DNA from 4 places in the Paenibacillus sp. ICGEB2008 genome. Region 1 is predicted to be linked to each of the others. Evidence: riboswitches for the same ligand, from Rfam matches in the RefSeq annotation. Region 1 holds a riboswitch; each other region holds the start of a gene.
What was found. A riboswitch is a leader RNA that binds a small molecule or an ion and turns the genes downstream of it on or off. The one in region 1 is predicted to bind cyclic di-AMP.
Positions count from the first base shown of each region.

Region 2: another riboswitch for cyclic di-AMP. It lies ahead of C400_RS0117260 (3D domain-containing protein); the one in region 1 lies ahead of C400_RS0111465 (3D domain-containing protein).
Region 3: another riboswitch for cyclic di-AMP. It lies ahead of C400_RS0113555 (TrkH family potassium uptake protein); the one in region 1 lies ahead of C400_RS0111465 (3D domain-containing protein).
Region 4: another riboswitch for cyclic di-AMP. It lies ahead of C400_RS0112900 (C40 family peptidase); the one in region 1 lies ahead of C400_RS0111465 (3D domain-containing protein).

Region 1 covers NZ_AMQU01000010.1:81,096-84,236, reverse strand. The annotation lists gene C400_RS0111470 (TatD family hydrolase) at 1-643, shown strand, start outside; cyclic di-AMP (ydaO/yuaA leader) riboswitch at 844-1,123, shown strand; gene C400_RS0111465 (3D domain-containing protein) at 1,395-2,543, shown strand; gene rnmV (ribonuclease M5) at 2,690-3,141, shown strand, end outside.
Region 2 covers NZ_AMQU01000016.1:474,146-477,286, forward strand. The annotation lists gene C400_RS0117250 (ABC transporter substrate-binding protein/permease) at 1-182, shown strand, start outside; gene C400_RS0117255 (amino acid ABC transporter ATP-binding protein) at 169-891, shown strand; cyclic di-AMP (ydaO/yuaA leader) riboswitch at 1,135-1,304, shown strand; partial or broken gene C400_RS0117260 (3D domain-containing protein) at 1,311-1,980, shown strand; gene C400_RS0117265 (polysaccharide deacetylase family protein) at 2,180-2,986, opposite strand.
Region 3 covers NZ_AMQU01000014.1:91,111-94,251, forward strand. The annotation lists partial or broken gene C400_RS28585 (CPBP family intramembrane glutamic endopeptidase) at 1-964, opposite strand, end outside; cyclic di-AMP (ydaO/yuaA leader) riboswitch at 1,226-1,378, shown strand; gene C400_RS0113555 (TrkH family potassium uptake protein) at 1,779-3,119, shown strand; gene C400_RS0113560 (potassium channel family protein) at 3,138-3,141, shown strand, end outside.
Region 4 covers NZ_AMQU01000013.1:15,686-18,826, forward strand. The annotation lists gene C400_RS0112885 (hypothetical protein) at 1-134, shown strand, start outside; gene C400_RS0112890 (4a-hydroxytetrahydrobiopterin dehydratase) at 252-551, shown strand; gene C400_RS0112895 (GNAT family N-acetyltransferase) at 630-1,136, opposite strand; gene C400_RS0112900 (C40 family peptidase) at 1,440-1,940, opposite strand; cyclic di-AMP (ydaO/yuaA leader) riboswitch at 1,946-2,083, opposite strand; gene C400_RS0112910 (hypothetical protein) at 2,360-3,141, opposite strand, start outside.

The DNA of each region.
Region 1 (3,141 bases):
CATTCCATCCACCATGAAGCTGGCTGAGACGTATGATTTTATTTATGCGGCCGTTGGATGGCATCCGCAGGATGCTATTACAATGCAGGAGGGGGATTTAGAATGGATTGCATCGTTATGCAGTCATAAAAAGGTTGTAGCGATCGGAGAGATCGGTCTGGATTACTATTGGGATACATCACCAAAGGATGTACAGCAGCGGGTGCTTCGAAACCAAATTGGTCTGGCACGTGAGCTCAACATGCCAATTGTTATCCATAACCGGGATGCACATGAAGATATTGTGAGAATTTTACGTGAGGAAAAGGCGAGCGAGATTGGCGGAGTCATGCACTCCTTTTCTGGGAGCTGGGAGACCGCTAAAATGGTGCTGGATATGGGCTTTCACCTTTCCTTTGGCGGGCCCATAACGTTCAAAAATGCCAAGCAGCCAAAAGAGGTACTGGCCCAGGTTCCGCTGGATCGTCTGCTGATTGAAACGGACGCGCCATACTTGACGCCTCATCCGTTTCGCGGGAAGCGAAATGAGTCGGCCCATGTGAGATTGGTGGCAGAGGCAGCCGCCCAAATTAAGGGAATTACGGTGGAGGAATTGGTATCCATTACGACCCAAAATGCTTTGGAACGATTTGACATTCAGTGAAAAAGCGAAGAAATCAATCAAAATAAAGAGATAGACGGAGCTAATTATGATTTTGTTGCAGGAAACTCAAGAATATTACAATTTTTTAACCGAATATTTTAAAAAATGTACTTGAAACCTGCTTTACAACATGCATGTAAACAGGATATCATCTTTTCAGTGAATTGTTGTTGAGTGTAAACATCAACAAATCATTTCATGAACCAGTCTCGCTGAGTCCCTTTTGCAGGGAACGGGGGAACCGATATGGCTTACAGTACGTCCGGCGTATGTGCAAGAGAGAATGTCTCTTCAGCAGCCGGCTCAACCGAAATTCATTTCCCGAATGGGATGAACAGGTAGAGAAGCCGTATTTCGATTTCTTTCTGGGTCTTCGGGGTGAATGTGAAGGCGACCGCCATGAGCGGTTGACCTAAGCTAGGGCGACTCTCTACGTCCGAACCCGACAGCTAACCCCGTAAGCGTAACAAGAGAGAAGCCATCTCGTGCATGAGTTTTCCCGCATATTCACACATGTCGGAAGCCACGAAAGAGCTCTCTAGTCTCTTTCTTTGGCTTTTTTTGTTGTGAATAAAAGAAAATCTGTCATCATACTGTGGTTAAACAGGGGAGGACAGCATGCCGCGAAGACGGGTACATGGTGCAGGACAGTCGCAGTACGGGCTTGTCTTGTAGAAAATCTGTTATAGTCACGTCAACGATCAACTATGTCTTACTCCAGACGGCGGGCTATGTAAGGAGGACGGAGGAAATGGGCATTTTCCGAAAAGAGGAGACCCATGAGTCACGCTCATCCAGCATGTCTTACGTATTACGTTGGAAGCAAGAGAATGTGCGCCAGGCTGCTTTGGTTGCTATTTTTCTAATCGCACTAACGATTATGATTTCAATTCTGATGTACACGCAATCTAAAAAACAAGTCTTTTTTGTCATCGATGGTAAGGCATCTGCAGTAGAAACCCGGGAATCCAAGCTCCAAGATTTGCTCAATGAGCATTCTATTTCACTTCAGCCGCATGATACAATTTCCATGCCGCTAAATGGAGCAGTACAGGATGGGGATCGCGTAGTCATTAAACGTGCCAATCAGGTTAAAGTATCCTCAGGCAATAAGACGAAAAAGCTGTACACAACAGAAAATACAGTAGAGGGTGCCATTCGCACTTCGGGCTATAAATTATCATCAACGGATAAAGTTTACCCTGCGTTGGATGCCTCTGTTTCAGCTAACATGGACATAAAAATCGTCCGTGTGAAGAAACAGCAGGTCGAACAGAAAAAACAAGTGCCTTATCAGGTCATCAAAACGGCAGATCCAAGTCTCTATAAAGGCGATAATCGAGTCATTCAAAGTGGCAAATCGGGTGTGGTAGTCCAGCATGTTCAAAAGGTATACCATGATGGAAAATTGGTATCCAAACAGCTGGTCAACAAGGAAGTCGCACAGAATCGTGTGGATAAGGTAATTGCGGTAGGAACGAAGAAAAAACCGGTCGTTCTAGCTGCTTCCATCGGCCCTAAAGATGCAGTTAAGGCTACAAAGGTTAGTTCGGGCAGTGCTGTCCGTAAAGCAGGTATTAATTTTAATTATAAAAAAGTTTTACAAAACGTCTCCATGACGGCGTATTCCGCACAGGAGCCAGGTATCGGTACACGTACCGCCTCCGGCACACGTGTCACGGAAGGACGCACCATCGCTGTCGATCCGAGTGTAATTCCAATCGGGTGGTGGGTGTATATTGAAGGGGTGGGCTTCCGCCGTGCGGAGGATACCGGTGGCGCGATTAAAGGCCACAAAATCGATGTGTATTATGAGAGTTTGAGCCGGGCCAACCAATTTGGTCGTAAGCACGGTAAAACCGTATATGTTATCGGACCTGTAAAGCCGGAAATCAACTAAAACAGGTTGTGTATGTTGAGGACAATGCGATAGTATTAACAACATAGTTATGCCATGCTAAGAAGAGGATACCCTCTTCTTATTTTGTTTTCAAAAGCAGGGAAAGATAAATATATGTTGCTGTGTAGCAGTGGAGGGAAACGAAGATGATCAAGGAAGTGATCGTGGTGGAAGGCCGGGATGATACGGTAGCCATTCGCCGTGCTGTCGAAGCAGATACGATAGAAACTGGCGGTTCAGCCATTAATAAAATGACGCTGCGGAAAATTGCATTGGCGCAGGAACGGCGGGGGGTCATTATTTTAACTGATCCCGATCATGCAGGGGAGCGTATCCGTAAAATCATCGCCTCCAAGGTACCCGGCTGCAAGCAGGCTTTTATACCTGAGGCAGAGGCGACGCGCAAAGGGGATATTGGCGTAGAGAATGCCTCGCCGGAAGCCATCAGACACGCTCTCGCGCGGGTACATACGACAGTGGAAGGTGCCGAACCGCTGATTGAATGGGCGGACCTGATTGACGCTGGACTTATTACCCATCCCAATGCTGCTGCACGCCGTATGGCCTTGGGGAATGTACTGGGTATTGGCTATTGTAA
Region 2 (3,141 bases), on a different contig from region 1:
CTATTATTTCGACCATTGGGATGGTGGACATTATGTATCAAGCCCAGGTCATTAAGAATATTACCTACGAAGGCTTAAGTCCGTTCGTAATCGCAGCCGCTATTTATTTTGTAATGACATTTAGCTTATCTAAGCTGTTGGGTTTATGGGAAAGGAAGTTGAGAGCCAGTGATCACCGTTAAACAACTGCGTAAATCATTCGGTAAGAATGAAATTTTAAAAGGCATTGATATAGATATCGCCAAAGGTGAAGTAGTCGTCATTATCGGCCCGAGTGGTTCGGGGAAAAGTACGTTTTTGCGTTGTATGAATCTGTTGGAACAGCCAACAGAAGGGGAAATCTTGTTTGAGGGTGAGCCGATTACGGCCCGTGGTCATAATATTAATGCGACTCGAGAGAAGATGGGGATGGTTTTCCAACATTTTAATCTGTTTCCGCATAAAACAATACTGCAGAATCTGACGCTTGCACCAACGCAGGTGAAGAAGCAATCGGGGAAAGAAGCGGAGAAAATTGCGTTGGAGCTCCTGCGGACCGTGGGTCTTGAGGATAAGAAGAATACCTACCCGAACCAGTTATCTGGCGGTCAAAAGCAACGTATAGCGATAGCACGTGCTCTCGCCATGCAGCCGCACGTAATGCTGTTTGATGAACCTACCTCTGCCCTGGACCCTGAAATGGTTGGAGAGGTTCTGGATGTGATGAAGAAGCTTGCTGAAGGCGGCATGACGATGGTGATCGTGACGCATGAAATGGGCTTTGCTCGTGAGGTAGGAGACCGAATCATCTTTATGGACAACGGTCAAATTATAGAGCAAGGTACGCCGGAGCAAGTTTTCGGAACTCCAAGCCATGATCGTACCCGTGATTTTCTGGCTAAAGTGCTGTAAGAAAATGCTTTTATGAATTATTGACAAAGCCCTCTCGTGATGATATTTCACGGAGGGCTTTTCTCTTTTTGTCACCATATCTCCATATTTTCGTAACAAAAAACCGATTTTTGATGACAAAATTGTAATGGATATAGTATGATGTTCAAGGTTCCCAACATTTTCATGCAGATAAGGTTACAAAATTGTGATATTATGCAGTAAGCCAAAACTTACCGGGGCAGCAGCAATGATAACAATTACTCAGGTGCTGGGCTCAAACCATGGGAAGTGCGGGGGACGTAACAACGGCAATTATTCCAATGCGTCATATAGATGTTGTGGAATATGCCTAGGGGTGAATTGCACAAGCATAGGGCTTCTCCTGAGTCCGAATCCGACAGCTAACTTCGCAGGCATAACAGAGGAGGTACATATCTTTGAAACACTTAAAACATATTGGAAAAACCATGAAATTTGCGGTGCTTGCCGCAGCGATTGCAGGATTGGCACAGACAGCTGGAGTAGCAAATGCTGCTTCGCTTCATACTGCCAAAGAAGGCGATACTTTCTTTTTGCTTGCTCAACGTTATGGGGTATCGGTAGATGACTTGACGAAGGCTAACCCGGATATTGCGTCCAACAACATATATGCAGGTCTACAAATTAAAGTGCCAGACGAAAAAAAGTGTGAAGGCGGCTTCGGATTCGAAACCACAGCTTCTTACGGAGAAAGCACCAGCGAATGAGAGGCCAACAATTGAAGCATGGGGCAAAACATTCAATTACAGTAAAGTTGTTGATGTTAAAGCAACAGCATATTCAGCCGCAGCTGATGAAAATGGCAAATGGGGTGCAGTCGATTACTACGGTAATCCGCTTAAACTGGGTACAATTGCAGTAGACCCGAAAGTCATTCCTATGGGAACAAAGGTGCTAGTTACAGGCTATTCCCATCCCGGCTTGCCAGACCATTCTTTTGTAGCCGTTGCCCGTGATCAGGGCAGCGCTATTACCGGAAAGCGGATTGATATCTTTATCCCTGGCAACAAATCATTCGTGAACGACTTCGGCTTCCAAAATGTGAAACTGTACGTTATTGATAAATAGCATTGTGCATATATTTGAATTCATTAAACATAATATATATTATGTAAACTTAATATTATAGCACACAACATATAACTGGGACGACTTCTTATCAGTACGGTCGTTTATCGCTAAAAAAGGCTGTCTTACAAGCAGAAGCATTCTGCTCGTCAAGGCAGCCTTTTTACGTTGTTGGTATATACGAGGCTTAGACATACTGTTATTTTCGTTCCGATGTGTGAAGTAGCCGGGGGACTGTGACAAACTTGTAGCCCTTAGCTTTTAAAGAGTGGATTAGACCCGGCAAAGCTTGGACAGTACCTTGCAAGTTGGAACTTTGACCTCCACCTGCATGCATTAAAATAATGGAGCCAGGTCTGGTAGCCGGGATCACGTTACGCTGAATCTGTGTTTTGCTTAATCCCTTCCAGTCTAGAGAGTCCACATTCCAATTGACGATCATGTACCCATGACGACGCGCCCACTGAATTTGAGGCTCCGTGATTTCACCATAGGGTGGTCGTATCAATCTGGGCCGAAAACCTGCGCTGGCTTCTAAAATACGTTCTGTTTTTGTAATCTGGTGGCGAAAGCGTTCTGGTGTGGCCTTCCTGAAATCCGGATGAGTATAGGAATGGTTTCCTATAGCATGACCCTCGCGGATGATGCGGCGTATGATCCCCGGATGCTTTTCCGCACGATGGCCGACGATAAAAAACGTAGCTTTGATACCGTTTGCGTGTAATACGTCCAAAACCTGCGGCGTATACCTTGAATCGGGCACATCATCAAAGGTTAAGGCAATTTGGCGGGTGTGCGGGCCGCACATTTTAAAAATGTCCGCATGCTTTTTTCGTAGCATCGCTAATGTTGGAGTAGCTCGATCTTTACTTTGATATACCGAAGTAGCGACAGTAGCTTCCTTGGGATGGGGCGTTCCGATGTTGGGAGGCGTGTCAGCGTGAACGGGAAAACTTGAAAATGCTAGTAACAGTGCTAAACATGGCAACACTCCCCTGTACCGCATTTGTATTCCCCCTTTCCGTGCAGTGGTACCTAGTGGTGCTCTCAGCTATTATGTACCTGTCCTATTAAAATTATGCTGGTGATTGAGTGAATTCCTACACGACTGAAGAGAAGCACATCATGAAGCGGATATCCGTGAAGATGACGAAGTAAACG
Region 3 (3,141 bases), on a different contig from region 1:
CCTTACTGCCTGCTTCAGCCTGTAATAAAGGCAGCATGTTCATGGTCCCAGCTATACTAGCAATAAAATAAACAATGGACAGAACAATACCGCGTACAAATGAAGTATGTCGTCGGGTGAGTGACGCATACACAATGGCAAGTACACCCAGGACAAAGCTAAATAGGGCATAACCCGCATAAGTCATCCAATTCGCCCAGTATGTTTGATTTTTAACATAGTCGGTATAAGACGAAGGGGCTGAAAAGCTTTGGGTAAATGAGCGAACATCCCCATCTTCAAAGGTAAAAGCCAGCGTAAGGACCGAGGCGCCGATTTTCTTTTCGTCCACGGTATATTTTAATCCACCTTCCCCCTCAGTGGTCGCAAGCTTCAATTCCGATGGATTAAAGCCAAAGCGTTTGATCCATTTTGCTGCAGCCTGTTCCTTAGCTTCAAGCGTCATGTCGCCCTCAGCTATACGTACAAGCTTGCTTCGTGCTTGTTCATCTGTAGAAACATCAGCCTGTGTGTAATTGGTGCTGGAGGTGATCCGCTTAAAGCTAACGACCTTCCCAGTGGATAAATCCACATGAATTTGCAGCTTGCCCTTCGCTGAGGAGTCAGGCAAATCAACCCGAAAGGTTTCATAAGGATAATTTTTTTTCCATGTACGATCGTACGCTTGAAGCAGTTTTTCTCTGGATAAATAACCGTACAAATCTGTTTCAGCCTGATAGGTCACGACAGGCTTCTCTGGCTGTGATTCCGTATAGCCCAGCTCAGAACGGGCGAAGTCCAATGCGTGTACGATCGCTTCTTGTTTGCTGATGACCTTTGCATTCATCAATGATTCCGGACTTGGATTGCTAAGCGAGGGAATAAGCAATTGAAAGATAAAAAAGCAAATCAGGCCAACCCCGCCCAGCAAGCCTAATTTTTTGAAGTTGGCCGTGAGCACGACCGGTTTCCCGATAGGATTCATGAGTTTCCTCCTTAATCTGTAAATAAGAACATCCATTAAAGATATCATACTGCACAGGTTCCCGCCAACAGACCAGCGATATTCATGAAAACAGAGTGAAAGCACTTTAAAGTTTTAATAAAATTAGATAAGCTGTGATTAAGCGATGCCCAATCGCAAATTAAAGCCAATTTCACGTTTTTTCGGCGAAATCGGTTTTGTGATCTGGATAGAGAAGGATTATAATCTTGAGGCAATGCCTATGAAATATATGGGTAATGACATACATTTAAGCCGAATTTCTGTGAGAAAACGGGGGAACCATGTTACTGGGGTGAATTTTACAGCCGATCCTGATGGACCGGAAGTGTAAATAGGGCATACTGTGCTGCCCGAATCCGTCAGCTAACCTCGTAGGCTGTGGGCAGGAACCAAGTCAGGCACTCGGTTTTCCGGTGTCTTTTTTTGTGTGTATAAGTGTGAATAAAAGTTTGCTGAGTTAAGGACGCTGCGCGTTCCATTTGATCTTCCAATCGCTGTTGCCACTGAATTTTTTTTGATTTTCTAGACCTTGATACGGGTAAAATTCAGAGTCAAAGGCGAGCGCTATCGCTTCTCCAGATTCAAATGGACCGCTTCGCTGCTGCCCGCCTTAAAGTCATCAAACGTTCCATGAGGTAGTTACGTATAAAGTGTAGTGAGTATTGAAAGGCAAAAGTATCCCGCTTTGCGGATACTTTTCTGATTTATAAAAGAAACTGAAAAGAATTGGTGATTTTATGAGCTGAGCGATCTCCATGCTCATAGTTCACCAAGGAGGAGAAGTGATGAATAAATGAATCCCAATGCAAGCTGGCTTCGGCTTTCTCCACCGCAAATATTCGTTGCAGGCTTTGCCATTATCATTCTAATAGGTAGTTTATTGTTAATGCTGCCCATTTCTAATACAACAGGAAAACCACTTGCGTTTATAGACGCTTTGTTTACTGCCGCTTCCGCGACCTGTGTAACTGGGCTTGTCGTTAAGGATACAGGGCTCTTTTTTACAACCTTTGGTCAAATTGTCATCGTTGCGCTGATTCAGATTGGCGGACTTGGCTTTATGACTATGGCTACCTTGATCGCGCTGGTGTTCAAGCGTCGGATTTCCTTGCGGGAGCGCCTTATTTTGCAAGAAGCGATGAATCAGACCTCTGTCGAAGGAATTGTCGGATTGATCCGCAAGGTGCTATGGTACTCGCTGATGATTGAGGGCGTATGTGCAGCTATTTTTTCGATTCGCTGGTCATTTGATATGCCTGTCGGCAGGGCGATTTATTTTGGAATCTGGCATGCCATTTCCATGTTTAATAACGCTGGTTTTGATTTGTTCGGTGAATTTCGTAGCCTGACAGGTTATGTATATGATCCGATTGTTAATTTTACAGCCATGTTTCTCATTATTTCGGGTGGTATTGGTTTTGTAGTGATGTCTGACCTGGCAGATTATCGCAAGCGTAAGAGACTGTCCTTGCATACCAAGGTGGTACTCAGCATGACAGCTGCTCTGATTGTCGTCGGGACGCTTGTCATTTTTGTATTTGAGTTTACGAATCCGAAGACGCTTGGCTCGCTTGATTGGGGTGGTAAACTGCTGGGTTCTTTATTCCAGTCCGTTACCCCTCGCACCGCAGGTGCCAACACGCTGGACATTGCAGGCTTGCGGCAGGCTACGCAGTTTTTTATCATCATACTCATGTTTATTGGGGCTTCGCCTGGCTCCACTGGAGGCGGGATTAAGACCACTACATTTGCTCTGCTCATTGGAGCGGTGTTTTCGATGCTGCGGGGACGGGAAGACATTGTGCTGTTCCGGTACCGACTTGCGCAGGCACGCATTTATAAGGCTTTGACTATTACCTTGCTGGGGTTGCTGTTCGTGATTGGGGTGACGATGATTCTGTCCGCAACCGAAGATCATCATTTTCTGATGATCTTGTTCGAGACGGTGTCTGCCTTTGGTACGGTAGGACTGTCCATGGGGCTTACACCTGATTTGACAGTTGTAGGCAAGCTGGTGATTACTCTGACGATGTTTGCAGGCAGGCTGGGTCCACTCACGCTAGCTTATGCACTGGGACCGAAAAAGGGTAAGGAATTGTATCGTCATCCAGAAGGTAAAATAATTATAGGGTAAGGGAGTTTTCGAGTAGATATGA
Region 4 (3,141 bases), on a different contig from region 1:
AAGACTTATTTTATGCACTGGGCACAGAACCTATAATCACTGTAGGCAGCGGTGTTGTGATTTATGAGCCGGAGCAGCACCGGATCTATGTACTCATCGGGGATGAGGAGCTGACGTCGGTCCCATTGATTTGATGGCCGTCTTATGGATTTATCAACGGGGCCGTGGTAATATGTACACCAATATATCGTAGTTTTGGCCGCATTTAAGCGGCTAAAAGGCTTCCGTATAAACGGGGAGGAGTTCGTAACATGCCTTTTACACAAGAAGAGATTGAAGCACATCTGGAGAAGCTGGAGGGCTGGGAACTGGAGGAAGGACGTTGGATCGTTCGGAAATATAATTTTTCCAGTTTTATGAAAGGAATTGCCTTCGTGGATGAAGTTGCCGCTATATCTGAGGCATTTAATCACCATCCATTTATTACGATTGATTACAAGACCGTGACTCTGCGTTTGACCTCCTGGGACGATGGCGGTATTATGGCCGTAGATATTAAGGAAGCCCAACAATATAATGAAGCTTTCGAAAAAATGCGCAGCAGTCATTGAGTTTGTAATGATCTGTCGTATATATGAAGAGCGCCTTCGTTATACAACATCGCGGTTGTATAGTGAAGGCGCTCTTATTTATAGAACCCGATTCTGTTGTTCAGGACGATATACCATACAATGGAACGGCTTTCTGCCATCTGGAGTCTGGCGTTCATAGGTATCCGTCAGCTCAAATCCAGCTGCCTTGTAGGCTCGGATAGCCCGCTGATTCCAAGTGAGAACCTCTAGGTCAATTTCATTCTGCGGATGACGTCGTCTGGCTTCCTCGGCAATGGCCCGGACAAAATCGGAGCCTGTGCCATGTCCGCATCTTTCGGGATGCATTCCAAGACCCAGCCGGGTCACACCGACCATAGGGAAATATTGAGCAAATCCCGTCAGCTCATTCTCTTCGTCCAGGACCGCAACATATTGCTCTTGGCGAAGCGTGGGACTTCCAAATTCGACTTCAAGTGCCTTCATTTGTTCCCAGGGAAGCCAGCCGTATATGTTGTAGGGGGGATCATAGCGCCACTCACAGATTTCAGCCGCTTGATGCTCGTCCATCGGTACGATCCGGTAGTTGGATATTGAGGCCGGCACTTTTCCATTCCTCCTTATGCAGGTACTTCAATCATTAACCACAGATTGTAGACAAGTTGTAGGAGAATGGCAAGCGTGTTTATTTCGTACCTAAGTCGGGTATACATTCAATAAGAAGGATTTACTGCTCATATGCTCCCCCAGCGGTGACGGTAAAACCGACGATGTTCGCTAAAATTGAAACCTTTTGAGGTGTCAGTTCGTCAGTAATGATAATCATTGCTGATGTAGTGGACATAAAAAACCGCAATTCGATTCCGGCCAGAATCAAATTGCGGCTAGGGTTAGCTTGCTGTGCGGTAGTTATTCTACGTTGTCGTCATCAGGAATATCTGAAGCTACAGAATGGTAAGCGTCTGTGCTCATAATTCTTTTTGCACCGACATAACGGTTAGCGTAATAATTTTCGTTCAGTGAGCTAACTACTACACCACGTGAAGTCGAGGAGTGGGCGAATTTCCCTTCACCTACGAAGATACCTACATGGGAAACGCCTCTTCCTGTGGTGTTGAAGAACACCAGGTCGCCTGGTCTCATTTCATCGCGGGATACAGAAGAACCCATTTTGAATTGTGATCCAGATTGATGCGGCAGTTTAATTCCCAGTTTGTTGAATACATACATTGTGAAGCCGGAGCAATCGAATCCCTCGAGTGTAGTGCCTCCGCTTCTGTAGTTCGTTCCTTTGGCATCTTGGATGACCTGGTCCATCTTAGAGTCTGCAAATGCACTGCTGCCACCGAATGTAAAAGATGTAAAGGCAATGGCGAGACCCATGGCTGCGATCGTTAGCTTCTTCTTCAAAAAAAATATACCCCTTCCAATGCCTGCGAGGTTAGCTTAAGGATTCGGTAGAAGGTTCCCCTATGACCACTCTGTTGCGAGATCAATTCACCCAAACTGGTTCCCCCGCTTCCTAGGTGCCAGGAATTAGGCTTAACTTAAGATGTGCACCTTGGAGAGCAGTATTCACGACAACGATGTTTTTAAGATAAAGGTTACAATAAAGATTACAAAGTTGTTACTATCAGTTCACTGCGATTATTGTAACAAAGACAGCAGGCTTTGGCAAATGTTTCATCGCAAAAAGTTACAAAAAAAATCTGTTCCTAACGCTCCAGGAACAGATTCTGTTAACAGTATTCAGTTATGTGCTGTTTGCACGGGAAAGAAAAAAGTTTTTTCGACAGCTGAAAATACAGGAGAGAGCATATTGTGAGAGGTTAGCCTCTGCTGGAGATATCGATGTGCCATAGCCGATACTGCGAACTGATATGCCACAGCCTGACCAGACTGGTAACAAAATGATACGATTGCTGGAGAATCAGTGCCAACATACCCGTCCAAATCATCGCCACGGTGCCAAATAGACCGAAAACTAGCAACACACAAGTACCGAGCAACAGGGATACACCAACAGCCGGAAGAAGCTGGCGAAAGAAGGCGAGCAGGGAGGATAGTATGGTGTGACCACTGACAGTGCCCAACTGCATATACAGGATGCACTGCCGAATGACCCAACCGTAAGCTATCCACCCCATGGCATAGGGCAACAAATGTAGCAGGTAAGAGGAAGATTGCAACGTTCCTACTACAATAGGATAGAGTCTCGGTACCACCCAAAAGGCGGGAAGCAGCAGCAAACCCAACTCGATGATGTAATACAATAGCGATGACATACCGTGGCGTTTCATCCCCTTGAAGAAGGACAGGCTTTGCGGTTCAGACGCATCGGTATGCAGGCTTTGATATATGCCAGCTCTAATGAAGGGAGTGATTAGTATGCGCAGTACGGTCGCCCCTAGTAATATCCACAAGTACACATGTACTTCCCGGCTGTCCATCAAGGCGATCTGGCCCTCCATCCAAAACAAGGTCTTTCCCAGTTCGTTTTGGCTCTGATCAGGATAACGTAGCAGCAGCGGGATAACGGCAGACTGTACCAGCCTATAGAGAAATACTCCCCACAGCAGACGATACAGAAATAAAATGATAACGATATAAA